One region of the Flexivirga oryzae genome, then DNA from elsewhere that is predicted to be linked to it. Evidence: predicted binding sites of a transcription regulator. Region 1 holds the regulator's gene; each other region holds the start of a gene.

Region 1 (9,675 bases):
GGCCGGAGCGGTGTTGTGCGAGTTGGCAGCGTGCGGGCGGATCGCGGTCAAGGACGGTCGGCTGGTCGTGCTCGACGCCCGGCCCGGTGGCGATCCGCTGCTCGACCATGCCCTCGCGATCTTCGCGCCGAAGGCCGGCAAGAAGCCGGCGCGCGTGCTGCCGGCGGTGGCGAAGGGCCAGACCGACCGCACCTACGACCGACTCGTGGCGGACGGAGCGGTACGGCGCGAGAAGGGCGGATTCCTGCAGCCACCGCGGCATCCCGTGCTCGACGTGGCCGGGCGAGCCCGGCTCGTGGACGCGGGCGGCCGGGTGCTCGCCGGCACCGCCCAGCCGGATCTGCACACCGGGTCGCTCGTCGCCCTGCTCGCCGCGGCGGATGTCATCACCAGGGTCTATGACAGCCGCCAGTTCGGTGTCTCCGGCCGTGAGCTGAAGAAGCGCGCGAAGGCCGTCGGCGAGCGGGACTGGGCGGCCGGTGCGGCGGCCGCGGCCATCCGCAGTGCCCAGGAGGCCGCCAGCGCGGCGATGGTCGCGGTCACGGCCGCCACGACGGTGACGGTCATCGGCAGTTGAACGACCTGGCGGCGCTGACCGAGCTGATCAGCGGTGGCGGGGTGGTCGCGCTCACCGGTGCCGGCCTGTCCACCGAGTCCGGCATACCCGACTATCGCGGTGCGGACGGCAAGCGCCGGTTCGCGCCGATGACGGCGCAGGAACTGCTGGCCGACCGGGAGGCGCGGCGCCGCTACTGGGCGCGCTCCTACGTCGGCTGGCCACGGTTCGCCTCGGCCGGCCCGAACCAGGGTCACTATGCGGTCGCGGCGTTGCAGGCCGCCGGCTACCTCGGCCCGATCATCACCCAGAACGTCGACGGACTGCACCAGGCCGCCGGTGCGGTCGACGTCGCCGAGCTGCACGGCAGCCTCGAACAGGTCGTGTGCATGCAGTGCGGCGAGCACTACGCCCGTGGCACGGTCGACGAGTGGCTGCGGCTGGCGAATCCGGACTTCGACCGGTCCGCGGACGGCCCGCTGCGCCCCGACGGCGATGTCGCGATCGCCGAATCGCTGATCGCCGGGTTCCGGCTGGTGCACTGCGTCGTGTGCGGCTCCGACCTGCTCAAGCCGGACGTGGTGATGTTCGGGGAGTCGGTGCCGAAAACGCTGGTCGAGCAATGCTTCTCGTATGTCGCTGCCGCGCGTGCGGTGCTCGTCCTCGGTTCGTCGCTGGCTGTGATGTCCGGTTACCGCTTCGTGCGCCGCGCGGTCCGGGAGGGCATCCCGGTCGCCGTCATCACCCACGGCTGGACGCGCGCGACCGACGAGGAGGTGTCGGTGCGCGTCGATGCGCCGCTGGGGGAGACGTTGACCGGTGTGGCCGACGCGCTCACCGGATGATCACCCCGCGAAGTTCTCCCCCGCTTCGCTCCTCCGATACTTCGCAGGGACCCCGATCTTCCTTGTGCAACTTGTCCGTTGGCCCGACCTGCGTCACACGCGCCGCAGAACCGCGGTGACCTTGCCGAGGATCGTCGCGTCGTCGCCGTCGATCGGGTCGTAGGCGTCGTTGTGGGGCAGCAGCCACACCTTGCCGCGGGTCCGCTTGAAGGTCTTGACGGTCGCCTCGTTGTCGAGCATCGCGGCCACGATGTCGCCGTTGGTCGCCGTCGGCTGCTGGCGCACCACGACCCAGTCGCCGTCGCAGATGGCCGCGTCGACCATCGAGTCGCCGACCACCTTCAGCAGGAACAGGTCGCCCTCGCCGACGAGTTGCTTGGGCAGCGGGAAGATGTCCTCGACGACCTCCTCGGCGAGGATCGGGCCACCGGCGGCGATGCGGCCGACCACCGGGATGTACGACGGGGACGGTCGCTGGTCGCCCAGCCCCGTCTCGTCCACCCCGGAGTCGTCGGCGCCGCGCACACTGGAACCGCCGCGGTAGCCGCGCATGTCGGTCGCGTCCGGGTCGATGACCTCCATGGCACGCGGCCGGTTGGGGTCGCGGCGCAGGTAACCCTTGCGCTCGAGCATCGTCAGCTGGTGCGCGACCGAGCTGGGACTGGTGAGGCCGACCGCGTCACCGATCTCGCGCAGGCTCGGCGGGTAGCCACGCCGATCGACCGAGTTGCGGATCACCTCCAGCACCTTGCGCTGCCGGGTCGTGAGGCTCTCGCCCCTGCGGTCGGGTAGTTCGTGCACATCTGCCATCGCGGCCATCTCCTCCTCGGCGAAGTTGCTCGAAAGCGGTCGGCCAGCAGGGTGCGCGGACGGCTGTCCGGACCCGGTTGTCGGTGGTCGGTGCTTGCCTTGGCTTCGTGAAAACAGCGTATGGGTTTAGGACACAAGTTCCAAACATCTGTACGACGCGTGTCTCGACCCGGTCGAACATCCGTGCTATAAATCCGACAGGTGTCCGATCGCACGGGTGTTCGGTCCAGGCCCACCGTCCGGGTCGTGCGTCAGTCGTCGCATCGCAGCTTCAGGAGGAAGAGATGAGTGCACTCGCCCAATGGGATGCCCCGGCCGACCCGCGCCCGGCGCGCCGCCACCTGCGTGCGGTCCCGACCGGCCCGCAGGCTTGCGGCGGCGGACGTGCCGTCGGTGTCCGGGTGCAATCCACCGGCCTGCGACTGACCGCACGCGGTCGCCGCCTGATCGGTGTCGTCGTCGCCGCAGCACTGCTCGTGGGCGCCGGCGCCGCGGCCAAGGCGTGGGCCACCACACCGGCAGCCGCGCCGCGCGGCGTGACGGTGCAGTCCGGGCAGACCCTGTCCGAGATCGCGCACCGCGCCTACCCCTCGATGCTGGTCTCCGACGCCGTCACCAAGGTGGCTCTGGCCAACGATCTCAACAGCCTCCAGGTGGTCGCCGGGGAGCACCTGCAACTGCCTCGGTGAGAGGCTGCGACGCGCCGTCCCCGGGCGCCTGACCAGCACTTTTCCGGGTCGACACGCCCCCTCTTGCACTTGTGGTGGGATCGGCTTAATATCCCTACATCTAGTAGTTACACGGATGGGATTTATCCACATCTAGTCCACATGAACAGTCCGGTCATCCCCAGTTCATCCACCGATTACCCACAGTCCCGTCCACAGGCCGAGGCGTGCGGCGGACGGGCCGGAAGCCGGTGCTGGGTGACGCGGGAGAGGGGTCGCGCATGCACTGTCCGTTCTGTCGACACGACGACAGTCGGGTCGTCGACAGCCGCACCAGCGAGGACGGCACCTGCATCAAGCGGCGTCGCCAGTGCCCCAACTGTGGCAAGCGCTTCTCGACGCTCGAGACGGCCAGCCTGACGGTGGTGAAACGCTCCGGCGCCAGCGAACCGTTCAGCCGGCAGAAGGTGCTGATCGGCGTCCGGAAGGCCTGCCAGGGACGGCCGGTCACCGAGGACCAGCTGGCACTGCTCGCCCAGGAGGTCGAGGAGTCGATCCGGGCGCAGGGCGCCGCGGAGATCGACGCCCACGACGTGGGCCTGGCCATCCTCGGCCCGCTGCGGACGCTCGACGAGGTGGCCTACCTGCGGTTCGCGAGCGTCTACCAGGCCTTCGAGGGGTTGGAGGACTTCGAGTCCGCGATCGCACTGCTCCGCGCGGAACGACCACCCACCGGGGTGGAGCCGCAACGGCAGCACGCCGACGACTGAGCGGGTCGCCCGACGATCCGGCACAGCGCTACAGCAACACCAGTAACACCGACACAACAGCAGCAGAGTCGACCACCGGCAGGTGGAAAGGAAGTTGGACATGACCGACACGGCAGACGCCGGCCCCCAGGCCCGGCAGGGCAACGCCACGCGCAAGGGGCTGACCGTCGAGCGCATCTTCACCACCCCTGGTGTCCACCCCTACGACGAGGTGACCTGGGAGCGGCGTGACGTCGTCCAGCAGAACTGGAAGACCGGGGAGACGATCTTCGAGCAGCGCGGAGTGGAATTCCCCGACAGCTGGTCGCTCAACGCCTCCACGATCGTGACCACCAAGTACTTCCGCGGCGCCCTCGGCACCCCCGAGCGGGAGAACAGCCTCAAGCAGCTGATCGACCGCGTGGTGCTGACCTACGTGCGCGCCGGCAAGGAGCACGGCTACTTCGCCACGGACGACGACGCCGAGATCTTCGAGCACGAGCTGACCTGGTCACTGCTGCACCAGGTGTTCAGCTTCAACTCGCCGGTGTGGTTCAACGTCGGCACCAAGTCGCCGCAACAGGTTTCGGCCTGCTTCATCCTGTCGGTCGACGACTCGATGGACTCGATCCTCAACTGGTACAAGGAGGAAGGGTTCATCTTCAAGGGCGGCTCCGGTGCCGGCCTCAACCTGTCCCGCATCCGGTCCTCCAAGGAGCTGCTGTCCTCCGGAGGCACCGCGTCGGGCCCGGTCTCGTTCATGCGCGGCGCCGACGCCTCCGCGGGCACCATCAAGTCCGGCGGCGCGACCCGCCGGGCAGCCAAGATGGTCGTGCTCGACGTCGACCACCCCGACATCGAGGAGTTCGTCGAGACCAAGGCGCGCGAGGAGGACAAGATCCGTGCGCTGCGCGACGCCGGCTTCGACATGGACCTGGGCGGCAAGGACATCACCTCGGTCCAGTACCAGAACGCCAACAACTCGGTGCGCGTCACCGACGAGTTCATGCGCGCCGTCGAGGACGGAGCATCGTTCGGGCTGCGCGCCCGTCATACCGGCGAGGTCATCGAGGAGGTCGACGCACGCACCCTCTTCGACAAGATCAACCAGGCGGCCTGGGAGTGCGCCGACCCGGGTCTGCAGTACGACGACACGATCAACGCCTGGCACACCAACCCCGAGACCGGCCGCATCACCGCGTCCAACCCGTGCTCGGAGTACATGTCGCTGGACAACAGCTCCTGCAACCTGGCCAGCCTCAACCTGCTGAAGTTCCTGCGCGAGGACGACACCTTCGACGCGGCCACCTTCCAGAAGGTGACCGAGCTGGTCATCACCGCCATGGACATCTCGATCTGCTTCGCCGACTTCCCGACCGAGTCGATCGGCCAGACCACCCGTGACTACCGCCAGCTGGGCATCGGCTACGCCAACCTCGGCGCGCTGCTGATGGCGACCGGCCACGGCTACGACTCCGAGGGCGGTCGCGCCCTCGCGGCGGCGATCACCTCGCTGCTGACCGGCGCGGCCTACAAGCGGTCCGCCGAGCTCGCCGGGATCGTCGGGCCCTACAACGGTTACGCCCGCAACGCCGACGCGCACCAGCGGGTCATGCGCAAGCACCAGGCGGCCAACGACGCCGTGCACACGCTGGACGCCATGGACTCCGAGATCCACCGCTACGCGACCCGGGCCTGGGCCGAGGTGGTCGAGGCCGGTGCCAAGAACGGCTTCCGCAACGCGCAGGCCTCGGTGCTCGCGCCGACCGGCACCATCGGTTTCATGATGGACTGCGACACCACCGGCATCGAGCCGGACTTCTCGCTGGTGAAGTTCAAGAAACTCGTCGGTGGCGGCTCGATGCAGATCGTCAACCAGACCATCCCGCGGGCGCTGAAGAAGCTGGGCTACCAGACCGAGCAGATCGAGGCGATCGTCGAGCACATCGCCGAGCACGGCCACGTGATCGACGCCCCTGGTCTGAAGCCGGAGCACTACGAGGTCTTCGACTGCGCGATGGGTGAGCGGGCGATCGCCCCGATGGGCCACGTGCGGATGATGGCCGCGACGCAGCCGTTCCTGTCCGGTGCGATCTCCAAGACCGTCAACCTGCCGGAGAGCGCGACGGTCGAGGACATCGCCGAAGTGCACCTGGAGGGCTGGAAGCTCGGTCTGAAGGCGCTGGCGGTCTACCGCGACAACTGCAAGGTCGGGCAGCCGCTGTCCGACGGCAAGAAGTCGGCCAAGAGCGAGGACGTCGAGCCGGAGAAGGTCGTCGAGTACCGCCCGGTGCGTCGTCGGCTCCCCAAGCGGCGCAAGAGCGAGACCACGTCGTTCGCGGTCGCGGGTGCCGAGGGTTACCTCACTGCCGGCACCTACGACGACGGCAAGCTGGGTGAGATCTTCCTCAAGCTGGGCAAGCAGGGATCGACCCTGGCCGGCATGATGGACGCCTTCTCGATCGCCGTGTCCGTCGGTCTGCAGTACGGCGTGCCGCTCGAGACGTATGTCGAGAAGTTCACCAACCTGCGGTTCGACCCGGCCGGTATGACCGACGACCCGGACGTCCGGATGGCGCAGTCGATCATGGACTACGTCTTCCGTCGCCTGGCGCTGGACCACCTCGACTTCGACACCCGGTCCTACCTGGGCATCCACACGGCTGCCGAGCGGGCCCGGCAGCTCGAAACCGGTTCCTACACCGAGGAGTCCGAGGCGGACGCCGATGAGGTGGCGGACGAGGTCGAGTCCTATTCGCAGTCCGTCGGCACTACCACGAAGCGCGAGGAGGCCACCGACTCCCACGCAGCGGAGACCGATGCCGCAGACCTGGACTACCGGTCCGGCTCCGGTGCCGCCGACGCCCGCGTGGTGTCCGGTGAGATCCACTCGTCCCAGGACCTGATGGAGCGCTTCCAGGGCAAGGCCGCCGACGCACCGATGTGCATGACCTGTGGCACCAAGATGCGTCCCGCCGGCTCCTGCTACGTCTGCGAGGGTTGCGGCTCCACCAGCGGCTGCAGCTGAAACCGCGCGATGCTGCGTTGAATGCAGCAAGCCATCGGCCCTCGACCATCTTCGGTCGAGGGCCGATGACGCTCAGGGATGTTCACGGATGCCAGCATGGTTCACGGGTATGAATTCTGACCCGGTGCTGCTGGTCGAAAACTGACCTCTCGGGGGCGCTGATCGGTGGTGGTTCTGGTGTCTGGTGTCTCCTACGGTGATGCTGTGACCGGCGCGATCGACCTCCACTTACCCACCGGATCTGGTGTGTACTCCGGGGAGCAGTTGGCGGTGCTCAAGGACGGACATCAGGCGGCTGTCCGGCTGGTCCGGGAGGTCTTGCAGCTGGACCGTCTCGATGTCTTCGCGGTCGACGCACCCGACATGGTGATCCCGAGTTGGGGTTGTGGTGGATATACCTACAGTGCGCGATCCGTGGTCCTTGCTGTCGATTCGTCACACCCGGCGACGATGTCTGCAGTACGCACGACTCTGGTCCACGAGTTTCACCACGTTGCGCGCGAGCGAGGACCTGGGTGCGGAACAAGCCTTCGGGCCCGCTCCTACGCCCAAGAGCGCGGGTTGAGCGCATCCGCCTTGGTAGACATCTCTGCCAAGGCGGTGACGCGCACGGCCCCGCGCGAAGCGACGAACTGACACAGTCGGACGGCCGGGTTTGAGTGTCATCGTAGTTCGATGAGGCGCTGGCCATCTTCGATCAGGCGCACAATCTCGTCGACCAGCGGCTCGAACCATGCCAGCAGGACGGTGCGGCGGGTATTGCCAATCCGCACCCAGACGACCGATGGTGCTTCACCGCCGTGGGCGATCATGTTCGAGAAGTCTTCGTCTTTGGTCACGATGACAGCCTGATTATCGAGCGCGAACCGCCACAGTTCCCGGTCGGACGCATCACCCGGCCCGATGTCGATGATGTGGTCGGCCTCGTGCCCGTGCTCGCGCAGAAGCCGGGCCGGTGCCGGTGGCAACTGGGCGTCGATGAGGAACCGCACGGCCTACGATGCGGTCAGGATCGCGTGGTCGACCAGCGCCGCGGCGTACTCGAGGCAGGCCTTGATGTCTTCCGCCGTGAGATACGGATAGTCGTCGAGGACTTCAGCCTCGTTGGCACCTGCGGCCAGCAGGGCGAGCACGTCGCCGACGCGCATACGGGTTCCACGCACCGTCGGACGCCCGTGGGCGACCTCCGGGTCGATGGCGATGCGATCAAGGAGCGGCATGCATCGAGGATAGCCCGGGTGGGAACGTCGCGACCGTTCATGCGGCAGCCTCGGCCGAGGAACAGCCGCAGTACGCTCACCTGAATGACGCAGGTGTTCCTCGGTGTCGACATCGGGACCTCGAGCAGCAAGGGCGTGCTCGTCGACCCGACCGGGGCCGTGCTCGCGCTCGCGACCCGGGACCATCGGGTGGACCGCCCGAAGCAGGGTCACGTCGAGATGGACGGCAACGTCTGGTGGGACGACTTCCGCGACATCACCAGGGAACTCGTCGGCTCCGGACCCTTCGAGGTGGCCGCGGTCGGCGTCAGCGGGATGGGGCCGTGCGTGCTGCTCGTCGACGAGCACGACCGGCCGGTGCGACCGGCGATCCTCTACGGCGTGGACACCCGGTCCCAGCGCCAACAGGACGAGTGCGACGAGCTGTTCGGCGCCGAGCAGATCCTGCATCGGTGCGGGTCGGCGATGTCCAGTCAGGCCGCCGCCGCGAAGATCGCGTGGGTCCGCGACGCCGAACCTGCGGCATACCGGCGCGCCCGCCGTCTCTTCATGGCCTCCTCCTGGCTGGTCCGCAAGCTGACCGGCAGCTACGTGCTGGACCACCACTCGGCCAGCCAGACCACGCCGCTCTACGACGTCCACGAGCACGCCTGGATCCGGGACTGGGCCGACGCCGTCGCGCCCGGCATCGAGCTGCCGCCGCTGCAGTGGGCCGACGAGGGCGCTGGTCACGTGACGGCCGCAGCAGCCGCGGAAACCCTGCTGCCCGAAGGTATTCCGGTGATCACGGGCACCATCGACGCCTGGTCGGAAGCCATCAGTGCCGATGCGCACAACCCGGGTGACCTGATGCTCATGTACGGCACCACCATGTTCCTGATCAACACCCTCACCGAACCGGTGCAGCTGCCGGCCCTGTGGGGACCGGTGGGTGCCTACGCCGACAGCTACAGCCTGGCCGGGGGTATGGCGACCTCCGGCGCGATCACCGCCTGGTTACGGGAGTTGTACGGCGGCGCGGACTTTGCGCAGCTCGCCGGTGAGGCCGCCCGGGTGCCGCCGGGCGCCGAGGGCCTGCTGATGCTGCCGTATTTCGCCGGGGAACGGACACCGATCATGGACCCGTCGGCGCGCGGCGTCATCGCCGGCCTGACGCTGTCCCATACCAGGGCGCACATCTATCGAGCCGCGTTGGAGGCCACCGCGTTCGGGGTGCGGCACAACCTGGAGACGATGCTGACGGCCGGCGCGCAGATCAGTCGGGTGATCGCTGTCGGCGGCGGCGCCACGAGCGAGCTGTGGCCGCAGATCGTCACCGACGTGACCGGCCGGGAGCAGCTGATCCCCGAGCAGACCGTCGGGGCGTCGTATGGCGCGGCTTACCTCGCGGCCACCCAGGTCATCGACGTGGCCATCGGCGACTGGAATCCGCCCCGCACCGTCTGCCGGCCGACGGCCGAGGCGCGAGGTGTGTATGACGAGCGCTACCGGCTCTACCGCGACCTCTACGAGAGCACCCGCGACACCGTGCACGCGCTGGCGGCGTCGGCCGACGCATAGCCGGTCCGGCATACGGATCAATTGTTCGAATGCCGGACGCGGTGCCGAGCGGCCGCGCCGAGGATGGGACACTGCGCACTGTGAAGGCGCTGCTCCTGGAAAGCATCCACCCGTTGGCCGAGTCCATCCTTCGTGACGCGGGATTCGAGGTCGAAACCCGCACTGGAGCGCTGGACGAGTCCGAGCTGGTCGACGCCCTGCAGGGCGTCGACGTCGTCGGGCTGCGGTCCAAGACCGAG
Region 2 (9,675 bases), on a different contig from region 1:
GCGGTCGATCGAACATCACCGTCAGTCCCTGGTGACCCGGCGGAGCCGGCCGGAGCCAACAGGCTCCGGTCAGCTCTCGCTGTCGACATACGACAGGGCATCGGAGCACACGCGTGCGGTGTGCACCAACTGGTCGATGGTGGCCCGCATCGTGTCGTAGGACACCGAACCGCCGTGGCCCCACAACGTCAGCGTGAAGGCGAGTCCGTGCTGCGGATGGAAGACCGGTGCGGTCGCCGCGTGGAACTCGTGTTCCCTTTGCGGGCTGAGGAATTCGATGTTGTAGTTGGCGCTAGCGCGACGGATCACCTCGCGGAACTCGCGTAGCGCCTCCGGGCTGGGGTCCCGGGACCTGCGTTGGCCCATCGACTCGATCGCCCTGCCGACCGTGTGCCCGACGGTGAAGCCGAATCCGCGCTCGCGGATCGTGTCCAGCATCCGCTCGGCGCGCTGCGCCTCGTCGGTCGCGTCCTTGGGGAGTTGGGACAGCCAGTAGTTGCGGACGCTCTCCGGGCTGTATGCCGCGTGCACCGCGCCGACCGGCGGCAGGAACGGCGTCCGGCGCCCGACGCGGAGCCGTGACATGTGTGACCCGTCGTTCGCCGCTGCGGTGGTGATGAGGTCGCCCTCGTGCAGGACGAGTGCCGTGATCTCGTGCCCGCTGTCGGAGGCGAGGCGTTCGATGATCGGCCGGGCGGCATCGACGAAGCGGAGTTGTTCGAACAGTTGCGGCGTGCCGATCGCCAGCGACCGTGGCCGGAACGAGCCGTAACCGCCACGGAAGAACAGCAGTGACTCGGTGGGACGCTGCACACCCATCTGCACGACCTCACCGAGCACCAGGTCGTGGTCGCCTGCGTCGCGGACCTCGGAGACCCGGCACTCCAGATACGCCACGCAACCGTCGAGAATCGGTAGCCCGAGCGGAGATTCGTGCCAGGCGACCGCGTTGAACTTGTCGTTGCCCGAGGAGGCGATGCGGCGGCACACGACTTCCTGGTCGGCAGCGAGGATGTTGACGCCGAAGGTGTCACCGCACTCGCGCAGTGCCGCCCAGGAGCTGGAGGTCTTCGAGGGCAGGAACGCGATCAGCGGTGGGTCCAGCGACACGGAGGTGAAGGATCCGACCGTCATACCGGTCGGCGTCCCATCGGGCTTCATCGCGGTGACGACCGCGACACCCGTCGGATAGTGGCCGAGCGTCTGGCGGTAGATGCCCTCGTCCGGGGGATACAGGTTGTCCATCGCTCACACCGCCGTGTATCCGCCGTCGATGACCAGCTCGGAGCCGGTCATGTAACGGGATTCGTCGGAGGCGAGATAGAGCACGCCATACGCAATGTCCTTCGGCTCGCCACGGTGACCGACCGGGATCGAGGAGAGGACTCGGCGGTTGTATTCCTGAGCCTTCTCGGAGGTGTCGGCCCGGACGGATGCCTTCGATCCGGTGTCGATGGAGCCGGGATGCACCGAGTTGACCCGGATCCCGCCGGCGGCATACGTCGCAGCGTCGGCCTTGGTCATCAGTCGGATCGCGCCCTTGGTCGCGTGGTAGGTCGGAATCAGCGAATTCCCCACGAGGCCGTACATGGACGACATGTTGACGATGCTGCCGCGCCCCGCTGCGAGCATGTGGGGAACGACGTACTTGGTGCACAGCCACGTGCCGCGAACGTTGACACCGAAGACGTGCTCGAACTCCTCGAGGGTGACTTCGTGCGACGGCTTCTTCGGTCCGGGGATGCCGGCGTTGTTGACGAGCACGTCGATGTGACCGTGGGCGTCGGCGACGCGTTCGACTGCCGCTGAGACCGCGTCCTGGTCACTGATGTCCACGGTCCAGAGGAGGTCATCGGGGTGCTCGCCGGTCTGACGATCGAATCCGATGACCGTCGCGCCTTCGTCCTGCAGGACGCTTCGGGTGGCCGCACCGATGCCGGACGCCGCTCCCGTGACGATGCAGACCTTGCCGTCGACTCTTGGCATGAGGGGCTTCCTTTTCAGTGCTTCAACGAGTGTGCTGCATCGACAATGACGCGCGTGTCATGTTTAGTCAAGGGGTGTGGCCGCAGGCGTGTAGATGGTCTTCTTGTTGACGAACTCGTCGATTCCCAGTGAACCGAGCTCACGCCCGATCCCCGATCGTTTGGTTCCACCGAACGGAAGGTCCGCCGCGGAACTCTCGGGGCTGTTGATCCACACCATCCCGGTGTCCAGGCGCGCTGCGAATGCCGCGGCCTTGGCGGGATCGCTGCTGTAGACCGAGGCGCCGAGTCCGAACTCGGTGCCGTTGGCCAGTTGGGCGGCCTCGTCGGCGTCAGCGACGCGGAAGACCAGGGCGACCGGCCCGAAGAGCTCCTCACGGTAGGCGCGCATCGCGGGGGTGATGCCGGTCAGCACCGTCGGCCTGACGAAACAACCCGGGCCCTCGACCCGGCCGCCGCCTGCTCGCACCTCCGCACCGTGCGCGATCGCGTCGTCGATCTGCGACATGAGCGAGTCGACGGCGCCCTGTGACGACATCGGCCCGAACTCGGTGTCCGGGCTGGTGGGGTCGCCCACCTCGACCGCGTCGAAGGACTTGGCCAGTTGTGCGACGAACTCGTCGTAGAGGTCGTCAACCACGATCATCCGCTTGGATGACGTACATGCCTGGCCTGCGTTCATGATCCGCCCGAGCACGGCGTCCTGGACCGTCTTGGCCAGGTCGTCCGAGTCGAGGACGACGAACGGATCGGACCCTCCGAGTTCCAGGATGACCTTCTTCAGGTGCCGTCCGGCGACCTCGGCGACGGCGGAGCCCGCCCGTTCGCTGCCGGTCACGGAGACACCGGCTATCCGAGGATCGGCGATCATCGTCGCAACCTGTTCGTTCGACGCGAAGACGTTGATGTACGCGTCGGCGGGGAGACCTGCGTCGTGGAAGATCTCCTCTATTGCCTTGGAGGACTCCGGACACTGAGGTGCATGCTTGATGACGATGGCGTTGCCGGCGACAAGGTTCGGTCCGGCGAAACGGCACACTTGGTAGTAGGGGAAGTTCCAGGGCATGATTCCCAGGAGTGAACCCATGGACTCCTTGCGGATGACCGCGTGACCGCCATCCTTCGGGTTGAACTCGGTCTCGAGCAGGAAACCAGGACCTTGATCGGCGTAGTACCGATAGATGTCGGCCACGAGGCCGAGTTCCCAGAGCGCCTGGCTGAGGGGCTTGCCCATCTCGCGGGTGATCAACAGCGCGAGCTCGTCCTGTCGTTCGAGGTACAGGTCACTCACGCGCCCCAGGACGGCGGCGCGCTCCTCGACCGGGACCTGCCGCCACGAGGCGTACGCCGCACCCGTTCGAGCGAGAACGTCGGCGATCTCGTTGTCGGTTGCGGTGGGGAAGGTGCTTTCGATCTGTCCCGTGGCGGGGTTGGTGACTGCGTACTTCACGCTCATTCCAGGGCCCTTCTGGTGATTTCGGTCGACGCCGTGTGATGTCGAACACGGGTGCCGCTGCCTCGTGAGATGACAATGACATCAGTGTCATGTCTAGTCAAGACCCGGATGTATCGGGCCTCATTGGAAGCGGATTACAAATCCTGGTATTTCTCGATGATTCGCTGCCATTTCGGAAGATCGTGCGCGCCGTCGATCTGTTGCTTGAGGCCGGCTTCGCTCGTCACGGGTACTGCGACACGATCAACTCCAAGTGATGCCAGCGCTTCGAGCTCGGCCTCACTGTCGGGCATGCTCACGGTGATCTCGATCTGTTCAGGATCTCGGCCCGCCGTCTCGGCTGCGCGCCACAGGGTGTCACGCAGCTCGCTCGAGTAGCCGCGCGCTGGGAAGTAGCCGTCGCCCAGTCGGCCCGCTCGTCGTGCCGCTACCTTGCTGTCGCCGCCGATATGGATCGGGATGGACCCGTTCTTCGGTTTCGGCTCCATGTTGATGTCGTGGAGTTCGAAACCCTCGATCTTGGGGTCGTCCGCGGCTCCCCAGAGATAGCGCAGGATGTCGATGGAGTCATCCATCCGTCTCCCGCGATCGGCGAAGGGACAGCCGAGGGCCCGGAACTCCTCCTCCAGCCAACCGGAGCCCAGGCCGAGCATGAGGCGGCCGTTGCTGAGGTTGTCCAGGGTTACCGATTCCTTGGCGAACAGCACCGGATTCCGCATCGGAAGGACGATGACGGCCGAGCCGAAGCGGATCCGTTCCGTGACGGCGGCGCAATAGGCCATCCACACCATCGGGTCCGGGATATAGGTCTGGGCCGTCGCCTCGGGGATCCGGCCGTCTTTGGTATAGGGGTACTGCGACTCGTAATTCGGTGGGATCAGTACGTGTTCAACGGTCCAGACCGACTCGAACCCGGCATCTTCGGCTTGACGAACCAAGTCGCGCGCGGCGTCCGGGTTGGTGTAAGGGCCTGTGTTCGCGTACCGGATTCCAAACTTCACGATGCACTCCCGGAGTCAGTCCTGTATGCCGATCGCTCGGCAACCTTCGTCCCCGCAGAGATATCGGGGGTCTGCCGGAACTCCTGTGGAGGACCGGATATCCGTATGCTGCTCGAATATGACACGCGTGTCAATGGTTGGGGTGAAGTCAGCGGTACCGAGTCATCACCTCGCGCAGCCATTTCCGCGGTGGTCACGCCGCGGTGGCCGAGTAAGGGCGAGGCCCGCCGCGGTGGCCGAGTAGGTCGAGCCGTTAGGCGAGACCGTGATCGAGGTCCCGCGCCCGCGCTCGCCGAGTCATCGCCCCGCGCAACCCATTTCAGCACCGCCATTTCAGCGCCCGGTCATTCCCGCGGTGGCCGAGTAAGGGCGAGGAACGAGCCCGCATCGAGGTCCCGCACCGTCCCGGTGGTCAGGCGACCTTGTCGGCACGCCAGCCGGGCATGGCACCTTCGGTCCGGCCGGGTCGCGACGGGCCGGGTCCTGACCGGCGTCGCCACCACGGTCGCCGGCGACGTGGTCGTGGTCCGTGCCCGGGGCCTCACCCGCACCGTCGTCGGCGTCACTGTCGCCGGCGTCGCCCTCGTCGTCGCTGGTGCCGGTGCTGGCGCTGGCGCTGCTGGTTGCGGCCTCAGTGGTGGTGGCGGGTTGGGGTGCGGATAACGCGGTGACCGCCTGCTTCAGGATCGCGGCGTTGGCGGGGCACAGGTCGGCGATCAACCGGATCATCCCGGTCGGCAGCGTCCGCCACGTCAACGACTCCACCTGCTCCAGGTGCGCATCCTCATCCGAGAGTTTGTCCGCGTCGTACTTGGCGATGATCCGCCGGGTCAGTTCCGTGACACCCCGGGCACCCAACGCGGGGTCCAGTTGCAGGAACCACGCCTGGATGTCCTCCCGGGCCGCGGCCGGTAACACTTCGGCGACTTTCGCGGTCTGCCGCAACGCCGTCCGCGCGGTGCCCAGCGTGCACGACCCGTCCCGCACCGCCGCGGCGATGACGTGGTTGCGCCGGTCCCGGCACGCCTGCGCCACCACACTGATGGTGGACGCCGCAGCCGGTTCAATACTGGTCCCGGCAGCGGTGGCGCACCCGGTCACCCACTGGGTCGCGTTCGCCGCATCCGAGGTCAACAACACACCCCGGTCCAAAGCATTCGCGGTCGCCAACGTCGCGACCTGCCCCGCGCGGGCCTGCAGCCGCAACAACACCCCGACGAGGTCGGCCTCCTGGTCGTCCCCGAGTTGCTCCAACACACCCGGCAACTCATCCAACGCTTGGACGGTCGCGGTCACCTGGTCCAGGAGGCGGGGCCCCAGACCGGGCTCCGGCCGCCGCTTCGGGTCGTACCCGTCCGGGATAGTCGTATCCGGTTGTACTGGTGCGGGGTGGTCGGGCACGTGCAGGGGAGAGTCGATGGCCATGACGGTCGGATCCCCCTGTCCCCTGGGTGTTTTCGTTGTCATGATTCTATCGGGTAACGTTCAGGAAGTACAGAGATTGTGCGAACATTTCTTCGATATAATTGATGCGAAACGTATCGGCTCGCGGGGTCGTGAGGCACGCGCGGGACCTCGATACGGCTCGCCCTTGCGGGCTCGCCTACTCGGCCAGCGCAAAATGACCGGCTCGTCTACTCGGCCACCGTGGGGTGACCGGCTCGTCTACTCGGCCAGCGCGGGGTGGCGCGGGACCTCGATACGGCTCGCCCTTGCGGGCTCGCCTACTCGGCCACCGCACCGGTGCGCGGACCTCGATACGCTTCCCCCGCTTCGCTCCTCCAGCTACTCGGCCAGCGCGACGAGGCGCCTACTCGGCCACCGCACCGGTGCGCGGACCTCGATACGCTTCCCCCGCTTCGCTCCTCCAGCTACTCGGCCAGCGCAAAATGACCGGCTCGCCTACTCGGCCGGCGCAGCGGTGGTCGGCTGGTTACTCGGGGCGCACAGCGAAACGGCTTGGCGCTTACTGCATTAGAGCGAGGCGGCCGGCGGCGTGGAGCACGCGGAGGGCGTTCAGGGTGACCATCAGGTTCGGCTCGCCGGCGGGGCCCCAGTCGATGACCTCGGGTGTCACTCTGCTTCCAGATGGACGCCACCACTGCGCGGCCGCATCCCACCGCCCGTCCGGTCGGCGCTTCGTCTCCAGCAGGTCCAGTGCGTCGGCCGCGCGTGGGTCGGTGGCCTTACCCACCTGCGCAATCAGCAGCAGCGCGGACAGCAGGTCGTAGTGCCAGTACGACGGGTACGGCGTCGACAGCCATCGGGCGTTGATCGGGGCGCCGGAACCGGACCTTCGGAAGACCCGATGGTTGAGGAAGAGCTCCACCGCACGGTCCACAGCGCCGCTGGCACCGGAATCTCCTGTGGCTCTGGCATATTCGGACAATCCCCACGCCGTGCAACCCGACTCGTGGAACGACGAGCGACGCCCCGAAGCGCGATGGTCACAGTTCCACCCGCCGTCCGGCCACTGCCAGGAGACGATCGCCTCGGCAAGCTGCCCGGTGCGCTCGTCGCCCGCGAGCCCGAGTCGCACGCAGGCACCCAGCGCGTTGCCGTGGATGCTGGCGTGGGACCGCACCAGACCGTCGACGACCGGCGGTGGCCGACGCAGATCCGCGCTGATCCACGCCAGCACATGCTCGGCCGCGGCGGCAACTCGCGGATCGTCGCCGGGTACCCCGAGTTGGGCGAGTGCGACCAGTCGCCAGTGCGCGCCGGTCCACTTGCGGTACGGGTCGGTGCCGAAGCCTCCGTCGGCCCGTTGACCGGCGAGCAACGCCGAGACCCAGGGTCCGCTGAGCACGTCCTCGCCCGCCCGCGGCACTCCCAACAGGGTATGCCGCGACAGCTCACGCACCGCAGCCTCCGGCGCCGCGAGCAGCCACTCGACGGCGAACTGCGTACCTGCGTCCATCCCTCCAGCATGCCAACCCGGAGCGCGCGAAAACACCCCACGTCACTTCGGTCCTCCCTCCACTCTTGCTGAAAGTCGCTCGGGCACAAGCTGATCGAATGGCAAAGCGCCGGTCTGGATTCAGTCTTCATTCGCCCTCGCACCCCCAGTCGTGGCACCTCCGGCTCATATGATGCGGCGCGCGATAGCCGATTCCGACCCTGCTCCGTTCACCCCTGGGGCCAGACGACTGCGCTTCCTTCCACCCCTTCAAGGAGGCCACCTGTGAAAGCCATGCATTGGCTCGTCCGATCCGTCGCAATCGCGACAACCGTTGCGGCTGCGAGCTTCATACCGATAGCCGGCACCGCGCACGCGGCGAGCGACTACTCCCTCGTCACCCTTCCGGATCAGGGAGAAAGTGCCATCTACGACTTCGTGAACACCGCCACGAAGTCGATCGACGTCACGATCTACGAATTGCGAGACACGACACTGGTGAACGATCTGGTAGCCAAGGAGAAGGCAGGAGTCACGGTCCGGGTCATCTTCGACAGCCAGCATTCGTCGATCGACGGTGCGGCATACACCGCATTGCAGAACGCCGGCGCGGGAGTGACCTACTCGTCGTCGTCCTTCGTCTACACACACCAGAAGACGATCACCGTCGACGGCACCGAGTCCTACATCAGCACAGGCAATTTCGACACGAAGTACTACTCCACGTCACGTGACTACGGCATCTTCGACACCAACCAGTCGGATGTGTCCGCTATCGAGGCGGTCTTCGACGCCGACTACGCCAAGACCTCCATCACACCGTCCGACGGCGCCGATCTCGTGTGGTCGCCGACCGATTCGCAGACCCGGATCCTCAATCTGATCAACGGTGCACAGACAAGCCTGGACGTGCAGGAGGAGGAGTTCGGTGACCCCACCCTCGTCAACGCAGTCGTCGCGGCAGCGCAGCGCGGTGTGGCGGTGCGGGTGGTCGCGGAGAACGAAGACGACGACTACACAACGGAATTGAACGAGGTCACCGCAGCAGGTGGCCAGGTCAAGACCTACACGGACCCGAGCGGCTACTACATCCACGCCAAGGCGATCGTCGCCGACTACGGCACCGCCGACGCGAAGGTCTTCGCCGGCTCGGAGAACTTCTCCGACAACTCCCTGAACCACAACCGCGAGCTCGGCCTCATCGTCAGCGACTCCGGCATCGTCAACGGCATCGAGCAGGCCTTCGACGACGACTTCGGTTCGACCGGCGGGGGCGGTGGCGGCACCAGCGGCTGCGGGTCGAGCCAGCTGCTCGGGAACGCCGGCTTCGAGAGCGGTACGGCGTCGCCATGGAGCGTGTCGTCCGCCCAGGTGTTGTACGACGGCAGCAAAGAACCGGCCCACACCGGATCCTGGGACGCCTGGCTCGACGGCTACGGCACCAGCCATACGGACACCCTCTCCCAGACCGTGACGCTGCCGGCGAATTGCACTGTCTCCGCGTCATTCTGGATGCACATCGACACCGCCGAGACAACGACCACATCGAAGTACGACACCCTCAAGGTGCAACTGCTCGCGAGCGACGGCAGCGTGCTGCGCAACCTCTACACCTACTCCAACCTCAACGCGAACACCGGCTACAGCAAGTACACCTTCGACCTCTCGGCGTACGCCGGGCAGGCTGTCACGCTGAAGTTCACCGGGTCCGAGGACTACACCGACCAGACGAGTTTCGTCATCGACGACGCGTCGATCGCCACGTCCTGACGCGGACGCGGGTCACCCGGACGCAGGTGGCCCGCAAATCCGGGTGCGCGACGGGCGCTCGGTCGCAAAGATCTGCTGTATGACGACTGAGCGCGCCGCCTCGCCCGACCTCACCGGGCTGCGACTCGACCCCGCAGCGTTCCCGGGGTGGCAGGTGCGCGCGTTGCGCTTCGACGACGCGGGCGCGGTCGCGACGGCGATGGCGGCATCCGAACTCCACGACACGGGCTTGGTCAGCATCGAGGAAGCGGACATCGTCGGCGACTGGCAGCGACCGTCCTTCGACATCGCGGCCTGCACGGTCGGCGTCTTCACCTCGTCCGGGGAGCTCGCGGCATACGCCGAATATCCCGGTGCCGACCGATACGACGCCACAGTCCGACCGCCGTACCGCGGAAGGGGACTGGGCACCGCGCTGGCGGACTGGGTGTGCGCCCGTGCCAGAGCGAAGGGCGCCGCGATGGTCGGTATGCCGGTGCCGGCGGGTTCCGACGGCGAGCGCCTGCTGCGCGGACTCGGGTTCGCCGAGCGATGGACGTCCTGGGCGCTGCGCCTGCCGACCGA
Region 3 (9,675 bases), 380 kb from region 1:
ACTCCGGGGTCGTGCGGATCGGCGGTGTGGAGGCGACCGATCTGCCGGCGCAGCGGCGCAACGTGGGATTCGTCTTCCAGCACTATGCCGCGTTCAAGCATCTGTCGGTCTACCGCAACGTCGCCTTCGGGCTCGAAGTGCGTAAGCGGCCCAAGGCCGAGATCCGCGAACGTGTCCACGAACTGCTCGAGTTGGTGCACCTCGACCAGTTCGCCGATCGGCTGCCCTCGCAACTGTCCGGTGGTCAACGGCAGCGTATGGCGCTGGCGCGCGCGCTCGCGGTCGAGCCGAAGGTGCTCCTGCTGGACGAACCGTTCGGCGCCCTGGACGCGAAGGTGCGCAAGGAGCTACGTGACTGGCTGCGCAGGCTGCACGACCAGGTCCACGTGACAACGGTTTTCGTGACTCACGATCAGGACGAGGCGCTCGAGGTGTCCGACGAGATCGTCGTGATCAACCACGGGCGGGTGGAGCAGGTCGGCACGCCCGACGAGCTCTACGATCACCCGGCGAACGACTTCGTCATGGGATTCCTCGGCCCGGTCACGGAGTTCGACGGTCGGCTGGTGCGTCCACACGACCTCGAGTTGTCCGACCATCAGCTGGACGGGTCGGTGCAGGCGAAGGTGGAGCGCCTGAACCGGGTCGGCTTCCAGACCCGCGTCGAGCTGCAGATCCCGAACGGGTCGTCGTGGGCGCAGCTGTCCCGGGGGCAGGCTGATGCGCTCGAGCTGGAGCCCGGTGGACTGGTCTGGGTGCGGCCGCCGCGCTGAGCCCTGGCGGGTGTATTGCTCCGGCAATGCGAAGATGCTGCCGTGCAGATCTCGGCGAAGAGTGAATATGCGGTGCGGGCGCTGCTGGAGCTGGCGGTCCGGGAACCGGAGCTGGTGAAGGCGGACACGATCGTGGCGAGTCAGGACTTGCCGCGCAAGTTCGTGGAGTCGATCCTGTCCGAGCTTCGTCGTGCCGGTCTGGTCCGCAGTGTCCGCGGCGCCGACGGCGGCTACGGGCTGACCCGGCCGGCGAGCCAGATCACCGTCGGGGCGGTGATGCGAGCGGTCGACGGCCCGCTCGCGGAGGTCCGTGGCCTGCGTCCGCACGAGACGACCTACGAAGGCACCGCGGAGCACCTTCCCGAGGTGTGGATCGCGTTGCGTGCCAACGTGCGACGCATCCTGGACGAGACGAGCCTGCAACAGGTGCTCACCGGCAAACTGCCGGCGCACGTGCGTCGGTTGAGCGAGAACGCGGAGTCCTGGTTGCCGCGCTGAGTCTCCCGGTGTTTGCCTGGGCGGGTTAGCGTGAACGGTGCAAGCCCGTCTCGGGCCATCGATCGAGGGACCACGTGATGTCGGCATACCCTGTCCTGCTGCACACCGTCATCGACGCCCCGGACTGTCGTGCGCTCGCGGAGTTCTACCGGCGGTTGCTGGGGCTGCATTACCGCGCGGGGGAGGAGCCGCCGGGTAGCGGGGAGGATGACGCCGACTGGCTGGTGCTGCTGAACGACGCAGGCCAGCGCGTCGTGACGATCCAGCAGAAGACGGACACCACCGCCCCGACCTGGCCATCCGAGGACGTCCCGATGCAACTGCACATGGACTTCACAGTGCCGTCGGTGGACGAGTTGAAACGGCACCGGGCGCGCGCCATCGAGCTCGGCGCGCGGGAGTTGTTCGATCGTTCGGCCGACGAGGGCGAGCCGCTCTACGTGCTCGCCGATCCCGCCGGGCATCCGTTCTGCCTGCTGGTCCAGTAGCGAGTGAGGTGCGCCGGCCGCGCCCGCCATGCCGCGCCGGCCGAGTAGCCCCCGCGCTGGCCGAGTTGCTGTCACGCCGCGCCGGCCGAGTAGCCGCCGCGCTGGCCGAGTTGCTGTCACGCCGCGCCGGCCGAGTTAGCTGTCACGCCTCGCCGGCCGAGTAGCCCCCGCGCTGGCCGAGTTGCCGCCATGCCGCGCTGGCCGAGTAGCCGTCATGCCGCGCCGGCCGAGTAGCCGTGGGGGAGCGCAGCGGAGGAACGGCGTATCGAGGTCGCGTCCCCCGGGTGGTCGAGTCGGCGACCCCGCTCCCCCCGCGCTGGCCGAGTAGGCGAGCCCGCGATATTGCGGTGGCCGAGTAGGCGAGCCCGCAAGGGCGAGCCGTATCGAGGTCCGCGCGTGCGTCACCGACCCCGCGAGCCGATACGTTTCGGGGCAAACGTATCGAAGAAATGTTCGCACACCCTCTGTACTTCCTGAACGTCACCCGATAGAATCATGACAACGAAACCACCTAGGGGAGAGGGGGACTCGATCACCGTGGCCATCGACTCACCCTTGCGCATCCCCGGTCAACCGGCACCGGTGGAAGCGGATACGACTTGCTGGGACGGGCCCGATCCCGCCCGGCGGCCGGAGCCGGGCCTGGGGCCACGGCTGGCCGAGCAGGTGAGGGCCGTGGCCGACGCGCTGGACCAGCTCCCTCGCGTGTTCGACCAGCTCGGCGAAGACCAACTCACCGACCTGGTCAGTGTGTTGCTGGGTGTGCAGGAGCGGGCCGGGCAGGTCGCCACGCTGGCGACGGCGAACGCGTGCGAACGGGGTGTGGTGGATGCCTCGGACGCGGCCAACACCACCGGGTGGGTGCGCGCCCGGGCGCGGGCCGCCGGGACCAGTATCGAACCCTCGGCCGCCAGTACGGTGTCGGTGGTGGCCGAGGCGTGCCGGGACCGGCGCAACCACGTGATCGCCGCGGCGGTCCGCGACGGGTCCTGCACCCTGGCCACCGCCCGGACCGCGTTGCGGCAAACCGCGAAAGTCGCCGAAGTGTTACCGACCGCGGCCCGCGAAGACATCCAATCCTGGTTCCTGCAACTGGACCCGGCGCTGGGGTCCCGAGGCGTGACGGAACTGACCCGGCGGATCATCGCCAACTATGCCGCGGACAAACTCTCCGGGGAGGACGCACACCTGGAGAAGGTGGAATCATTGACCTGGCGGACGTTGCCGACCGGGATGATCCGGTTGATCGCCGACCTGTGCCCCGCCAACGCCGCCATCCTCAAACAAGCCATCAACGCATTGTCCGCACCCCACCCCGCCCAGCACAAAGACACCAGCACCACCGAGACCACGGGCGAGACCGCCACCAGCCAGCAAAGCGACCCCACCGGCGCCACCGGCGCCACCGGTGGTGCCGCGGGCGACAGTGAGTCCGGGCCCACCCACGACGCGGACACCACTGCCGATGACCTCCAGGACACCACCGGTGACGCTGGTGACGCTGGTGGCACGACTGGTCACGCCGGTGCCGCGTTCGGCCTGCACCCCGACGTCCAGCACGACGACTGCGACGGTGACGTCGACGGCGCGGCCTCCGGCGCCACCAGCAACGGTGCCACCAGCACACGCGGCACCAGCACCGGCACCGTGCCCGAGCGGGTGCGGGATGAACGGACGCCGGGTAAACGGCGGGTGGACGCGCTGATGGACCTGGTCGCCGCGGGCGCCAAGACCGTGTGCGGGGACGGGATGGGCATCGGTGCCGGCGCCACCGTGTTGGTCACGATGGACCTGCACCGGCTCCTCACAGACTTGGACGGTGCGATCACCATCGGCGGGGAGATCCTCGACGCGGGTACCGCCCGGAGGTTGGCGTGTGATGCGGACCTGATCCCCGTCGTCCTCGGCACCAAGAGTCAACCCCTGGACGTGGGGCGTGAAAAACGGTTGGCCACCACAGGGATACGGGCCGCCGTCGTCCACCGAGACATGGGATGCACCTTCCCCACCTGCGACCGACCTCCGGGTTTCTGTGAAGTGCACCATGTGCTGCCCTGGTGGGCCGGCGGCGACACTGCTCTGAGCAACTCTGCCATGCTGTGTCGGCGACATCACCAGATCGTGCACCGCCACGGCTACACCGCCACCATCACCGCCGACGGCGTCACCTGGGACCTGACCGAAGGCGCCATGCCCGGCTGGGCCGCCGACAAAGTCGCCTGACCACCGGGACGGTGCGGGACCTCGATCACGGTCTCGCCTAACGGCTCGACCTACTCGGCCACCGCTGAAATCAACGCCGCTGAAATGGCCGGTGCTGAAATGGGTTGCGCGGGGCAATGACTCGGCCAGCGCGGGCGCGGGACCTCGATGCGGGCTCGTTCCTCGCCCTTACTCGGCCACCGCGGGAATGGCCGGGCGCTGAAATGGCCGGTGCTGAAAGGGGTTGCGCGGGGTGATGATTCGGCCGCCGCTGGTGTGTGCGGGGCCTCGATCACGGTCTCGCCTAGCGGCTCGACCTACTCGGCCACCGCTGCTTACTCGGCCACCGCTGCCTACTCGGCCACCGCTGCTTACTCGGCTAGCGCGGCTACTCGGTCGCCGCTGGGCGCTGGGCGGTGATGACGATGTTGCTGATCGAGGGGCCGCCTTCGGGGCGCTCGAGGCAGGTGATGATCACCAGGCGATCCTTCACTGAACTCCACACGTTCGCGGTGGACGCGAGCTCGTTCTTGCGGACCGCCTGCCATCCCGTCACCCGGTACGAGACACCCGCAACCTTGACGACCGCGCCGGTGCCGACGGTGGCGGTGCCGCGGGAGATGTTCGTCAGGTAGTTCCCCGGGGCGGTTGCGCCGCCGGTGGTCGAATGCATCACCACGTAAGCGGTCCCGCGGTCGGCATTCTTGGGGGAGACGGCCAGGTTGCGGATCCGGTATGCCGACGTGAACCGGGTGGCGTGACCTCACCGCCGACCTCGTCGAGGGCACCCAGCGGCACGTTCAGACCGACCGACGGCACCACGAAGCGCTGACCGGCATGCTGGTCGACCGCGTGTGACTTGGAGATCGGGATCGGGGTGACGCCCGGATCGAACGCGGCCGGGCGACCGTTCATCCCCGTCGCGACCGACGCCGGTTGCGCCGAACTGCCGCCCCGCGCCGTCAGCAGACCGGCGAGCACCAGACAGATCGCCGCGACCGCCGCCAGCACACCGGCGGCGATGCCGAAACCCCCGCGCGACTTCATCGACTTCCGCTCTCCTCAAATGCCACCCGGCGCGATGCACTCGACGGCCCGGCACCCCGGTGTGGTGTATGCCTAAGGTAAGCCTACACTTCATTAGGCAAGCCTTAGCTAACTGGATGGCCGGATGGCCGGAAACGAGGAAACGCAGCCGTGGAAGTCCATACCTCTCCGTGGTGGAGAAAGATCCTGCCGTGTCTGGCGGCCCTCGCGCACGGGGGTGCTGCTCGCCAACGTGTCGTCGCTCGGGCTCGACGGCAACCGGGTCGGCGGGCAGGGCCTTGCCTTCGCGAACCTGCAGTTCTCGGGGTCGGCCGCCAGCGGTGGCACCGCGTCGGTGGCGCTCACCTCCGCCGGTGCCAACGCGTTCGCCGGCTTCTACACCGCGGGCGAGGCAATGGATTCGCTGACGCTGTCATTCACCGGTGCGCGCAGCGCATCGACGAAACAGGTGTGCCAGAACGCCGACGGCGAGACCGTCCCGGGTGGCGGCTCCGGTGGTGCGGCCGGCGGTGCCAGCGTGAACACCGGTGGCTACACCCCGAGCGGCGCCGGTGGCTCCGGTCACGCCGCGGACTTCGGTCTGGCCGGTGCCGGTAGCGCGGTGCTCGCACTGCTGATGGTGGCGCTGCGCCGGCGTCAGCTGGCACGGCGGTAATGAAGAAGCAGTTGAGGCCGGCCGCCGCGACGCTCGTCGCGGCGGCCCTGCTGCTCACCGGCTGCGGGACCTCGTCCGGCGGTGGCGGCCCGGCGACGTCGCCCTCGGGGGTGTCGACGTCGACCGGTGCCGCCTCCTCGGATGGAACGGCAACCGCTGGAACCACAACCGCCGGGACGACGACCACCGCCGCGGCCGACACCATCAACGCGCTGACCGCGACCGGACCGGCCGAGGCACGGACCGTTCCGGACATGAAGCCGATCATCACGAACGCGTCACCGGTGCTGCCCGCAACCGTCAAGGACTCGACCGGTAGGACCATCACGGTGCAGCACGCCGAGCGGGTGATCGCGCTGGACCTCTACGGCACGCTGACCGACACCATCATCGGTCTCGGGCTGCAGGACCGGTTGGTCGGTCGCGGAGTGTCCGACACGCAGCAGACCTTGCGGCACCTCCCGGTTGTCAGCAAGGACGGCGTCGACCTCAACACCGAAGCGGTGCTGAGCCTCAAACCGGACCTCGTGCTGACGAACATGACGATCGGATCCGCGGACGACTACCGGCAGCTCGAAGCGGCAGGGGTGACCGCGCGTGGGGGATTCCGTGGCGGGCGGCTCATCGTGGTCGGCATCGCGGTGAACGCCATTCTGACCGCGCTGGATTCGTGGATCGTGCAGCGCACGGATCACGACGTCGCGAGTGCGGCGAGCGGCTGGAACGCCGGCTCGCTCAACGGTGTGAGTATGTCGGATCTCGCGCTGCCGGCCGTCATCGTCGCCGGCTGCGTCGGGGTGCTCGTGCCGCTGGCGGGCGCCATCCAGCAGTCGACCATGGGTGACGACGTCGCGGCCGCGACAGGCGTCCACCTCGGCCGCTTGCGTCTGGTTCTGCTCGTCGTCACGGTCGCGCTGACGGCGACGGTGACCGCGGTCGCGGGCCCGATCGCGTTCGTGGCGCTCTGCGCGCCGCAGATCGGGCGCCGGCTGGTCGGCGCGTCGGGCGTGGCGTTGTGGCCGGCCGCGCTCACCGGCGCAGCGCTGCTGCTCTTCGCCGACATCGGCGCGCAGTGGCTGCTCGCGCCGCAGTCGTTGCCGGTCGGGGTGATGACGACGTCGTTCGGTGGGTGTTACTTGTTGTGGTTCCTGATCCGAGAGGTGCGAAGTGGGCGACGCTGAAGCTGCGCGGGGACTACTGACGCGGCACCTGCGTGTGGGGTATGGCGCGCGCACGGTCCTGCACGACGTCTCGGTGGCGTTCCCCACCGGTGCGCTGACCGCCGTCGTCGGACCCAATGGGTGCGGCAAATCGACACTGCTGCGGGCGATCTCGAGCCTGCTGCCGATCGAGGGCGGCGCGGTCCAGCTGGACGGGAGCGACGTCGGACGGCTGCGGCAGAAGGAGCGGGCGCGGCGGATCGGCTTCCTGCCGCAGGAGTCGATCGCTCCCGAGGGCATCATCGTGCGGCGCCTGGTCGCACGGGGGCGTTTCCCGCACCAGGGGTTGTTGTCGTCGTGGAGCATCCAGGACGCGGCCGCCGTCGACCGGGCCATGGGGGACGCTCGGGTGACCGACATCGCGGACGAACCCGTGGCGTCGCTGTCCGGCGGTCAGCGGCAACGGGTGTGGATCGCCATGGCACTCGCCCAGGACACCCCGCACCTGCTGCTGGACGAACCGACGACGTTCCTCGACGTCGCGCACCAGTACGAGTTGCTGCGGCTGCTGCGGCGACTCGTCGCTGATGGGCGCACCGTGGTGGCGATCCTGCACGACCTGAACCAGGCGGCCCGGTTCGCCGATCACCTCGTCGTGATGCGGGCGGGTGCCATCGTGAGCGAAGGCGCACCGGCCGAGGTGCTCACGCCGGAGCTGATGGCCGACGTGTTCGACCTGCCGAGCGTCGTCGTCCCCGACCCGGTCACCGGTCGGCCGATGATCGTGCCGGAGGCGATCGACGCGGAGGTCGAGATCAGCTGACCGGCTCGGCCACTGCGGCGGTCGCGGCCGAGGCGGTCTCCGCCATGGCCAGATCGGCGTTGAGTTGCGCGCCGGCCATTGCCCCGGCGGCCGCCGCGGCGCCGACCTGAGCGGACAGGTCGGTCACGTTCCCGGCCACCCAGACGCCGGGCGCCTCGGTGCGGCCGGTAGCGTCGGCGGGCACGTACACGCCCATTCCTGAGGGGTGTTCGACAGCAGACAGCCCCAGAGAGGTCAGTAGGTGGCCCCCGCGCGCCACCATGCGGGTGCCGACCGCGATCACCTCACACGGGACCACGCGGCCGTCCGCGAGGGCGACACCGGTGACCGCGTCATCGGCCGCGACCACGGACCGCACCGGTCCGTCGACGATCTCGACACCGCGCGCGTTCAGCTGTTGCAGCTGCTCGTCCGGAAGCTCGACACCGTTGAGCAGCAGGGTGATCCGGTCGGACAGCTGCCGCCACAGCACCGAGAGGTGGAATGCCGACGGCGCCGGCGCCAACACCGCGATCGACCGGTCGCGAACCTCCCAGCCGTGGCAGTAGGGGCAATGCACCAGGTCGTCGCGGCCCCAGCGCCCGGCGAGGCCGTCGACGTCCGGCAGCTCGTCGGTGAGCCCGGTCGCGAGCAGGATGCGGCGCGCATGCGTGCGTCGGCCATCACCCAGGACAATGGCGAATCCCGCGCCGTCGCGGTCGATTCCGGTTACCTCGCCACTCGCGACGACGCCGCCGTAGCGGCGCACGTCCGCTGTGCCGCGCGCCAGGTACTCGGCGGGCGGCATGCCGTCATACCCCGGCAGTCCGTGGATGCCGTCGGCCGGCGCGTTGCGGGGTGTGCCGGAGTCGATCACCGCCACGAAGCGCCGCGACCGTGCCAGCATCAGCGCGCCGCTCAACCCGGCGGCGCCGCCACCGATCACCACGACGTCGTAGTCGTCCCGGAGTTCATCTGTCATCATACCGATGAGCGTGCGACGAGCGGATAGCGAATGGCAAGCGACGTTGCTGATATGGCAAACTGCCAGGTATGGCGACGGATGACCTCGAGAGCGCACTGACCGCGGTCGGACCACGGTTACGGCAACTGCGCGAGCAACGCGGATTGACCCTGGCCGAGGTGGGTAGGACGACCGGCATCGCGGTGAGCACGTTGTCCCGACTGGAGTCCGGCGGACGCCGCCCGACCCTCGAGCTGCTGCTGCCGCTGGCGAAGACCTACCGTGTGAGTCTGGATGAGCTGGTCGATGCCCCGCCGACCGGGGATCCGCGAATCAACCTGCGTCCGATAAGGATTCACGGCCAGACGATGGTGCCGCTGAGCAGCCGGCCGGGCGGGATCCAGGCGTACAAGTTCGTCATACCGGGGCGCAAGCGGCCGCAGCAGCCGACGCTGAAGACCCACGAGGGCTACGACTGGATCTACGTGCTGACCGGCAACCTGCGGCTCGTGCTGGCCGAACACGACCTGGTCCTCAAGGCGGGGGAGGCGGCGGAGTTCGACACCCGCACGCCGCACTGGTTCGGCGCGGCCGACGAGCACCCGGTCGAATACCTCAGCCTCTTCGGCAAGCAGGGGGAGAAGGCGCACGTGCGGGCCAGACCGCGCCGGGCACGTGACAATTGACCTCCGAGCAGTCGATGGCCGAGCAGTCGGTGGCCGAGCTTGTCGAGGTCGAGCAGTCGATGGCCGAGCTTGTCGAGGTCGAGCAGTCGATGGCCGAGCTTGTCGAGGTCGAGCAGTCGATGGCCGAGCTTGTCGAGGTCGCGAACCGGAGGTGGTCGAACCCGGTCATGTCCTGTGCGCCGGTTCAGGGTTCGACCGGCTCGGCGGCCAGGGTGGTCAGGTCGATGACGGCCTCGGTCTCGTCATCGACGATCTCTCCGGTCACTCGGCCGCCCAGGCCGAGGTAGAACTCCCGCGGGCCGCCTCGGCCCTCCGCGAACGTCGTCGTCATGTGGGTGTTGCCCTCGGCGAGCAGACGTCGCGCCAGAAGGCGCAAGGCCTGACGGCCGATACCGCGCCG

Evidence for each region. Region 1 encodes LexA, which represses DNA repair genes until DNA is damaged. Its sites were predicted from a motif close to TCGAACANNTGTTCGA; they were not measured.
Region 2: FHU39_RS19075 (13E12 repeat family protein) is a predicted target of LexA. The motif match lies at 5,948-5,963, and genes of this name have one in related genera.
Region 3: FHU39_RS00965 (HNH endonuclease signature motif containing protein) is a predicted target of LexA. The motif match lies at 2,201-2,216, and genes of this name have one in related genera.

The regions. Positions count from the first base shown of each region.
Region 1 is NZ_JACHVQ010000001.1:573,431-583,105, forward strand. It holds gene FHU39_RS02680 (GOLPH3/VPS74 family protein) at 1-577, shown strand, start outside; gene FHU39_RS02685 (Sir2 family NAD-dependent protein deacetylase) at 574-1,401, shown strand; gene lexA (transcriptional repressor LexA) at 1,495-2,211, opposite strand; gene FHU39_RS02695 (hypothetical protein) at 2,496-2,900, shown strand; gene nrdR (transcriptional regulator NrdR) at 3,161-3,649, shown strand; gene FHU39_RS02705 (vitamin B12-dependent ribonucleotide reductase) at 3,750-6,656, shown strand; gene FHU39_RS02710 (DUF2268 domain-containing putative Zn-dependent protease) at 6,861-7,292, shown strand; gene FHU39_RS02715 (DUF5615 family PIN-like protein) at 7,319-7,648, opposite strand; gene FHU39_RS02720 (DUF433 domain-containing protein) at 7,652-7,876, opposite strand; gene FHU39_RS02725 (FGGY-family carbohydrate kinase) at 7,961-9,436, shown strand; gene serA (phosphoglycerate dehydrogenase) at 9,517-9,675, shown strand, end outside.
Region 2 is NZ_JACHVQ010000003.1:453,888-463,562, forward strand. It holds gene FHU39_RS19050 (SDR family NAD(P)-dependent oxidoreductase) at 1-35, shown strand, start outside; gene FHU39_RS19055 (flavin reductase) at 70-1,245, opposite strand; gene FHU39_RS19060 (SDR family NAD(P)-dependent oxidoreductase) at 1,249-1,986, opposite strand; gene FHU39_RS19065 (NAD-dependent succinate-semialdehyde dehydrogenase) at 2,050-3,441, opposite strand; gene FHU39_RS19070 (TIGR03619 family F420-dependent LLM class oxidoreductase) at 3,576-4,442, opposite strand; gene FHU39_RS19075 (13E12 repeat family protein) at 4,776-5,909, opposite strand; gene FHU39_RS19080 (prenyltransferase/squalene oxidase repeat-containing protein) at 6,409-7,362, opposite strand; gene FHU39_RS19085 (phospholipase D-like domain-containing protein) at 7,636-9,111, shown strand; gene FHU39_RS19090 (GNAT family N-acetyltransferase) at 9,191-9,675, shown strand, end outside.
Region 3 is NZ_JACHVQ010000001.1:196,668-206,342, forward strand. It holds gene FHU39_RS00950 (sulfate/molybdate ABC transporter ATP-binding protein) at 1-773, shown strand, start outside; gene FHU39_RS00955 (Rrf2 family transcriptional regulator) at 816-1,271, shown strand; gene FHU39_RS00960 (VOC family protein) at 1,349-1,759, shown strand; gene FHU39_RS00965 (HNH endonuclease signature motif containing protein) at 2,255-3,982, shown strand; gene FHU39_RS23915 (sortase family protein) at 4,350-4,637, opposite strand; gene FHU39_RS23920 (hypothetical protein) at 4,634-5,008, opposite strand; gene FHU39_RS00975 (HtaA domain-containing protein) at 5,133-5,663, shown strand; gene FHU39_RS00980 (iron chelate uptake ABC transporter family permease subunit) at 5,663-6,844, shown strand; gene FHU39_RS00985 (ABC transporter ATP-binding protein) at 6,831-7,646, shown strand; gene FHU39_RS00990 (NAD(P)/FAD-dependent oxidoreductase) at 7,639-8,610, opposite strand; gene FHU39_RS00995 (helix-turn-helix domain-containing protein) at 8,679-9,275, shown strand; gene FHU39_RS01000 (GNAT family N-acetyltransferase) at 9,460-9,675, opposite strand, start outside.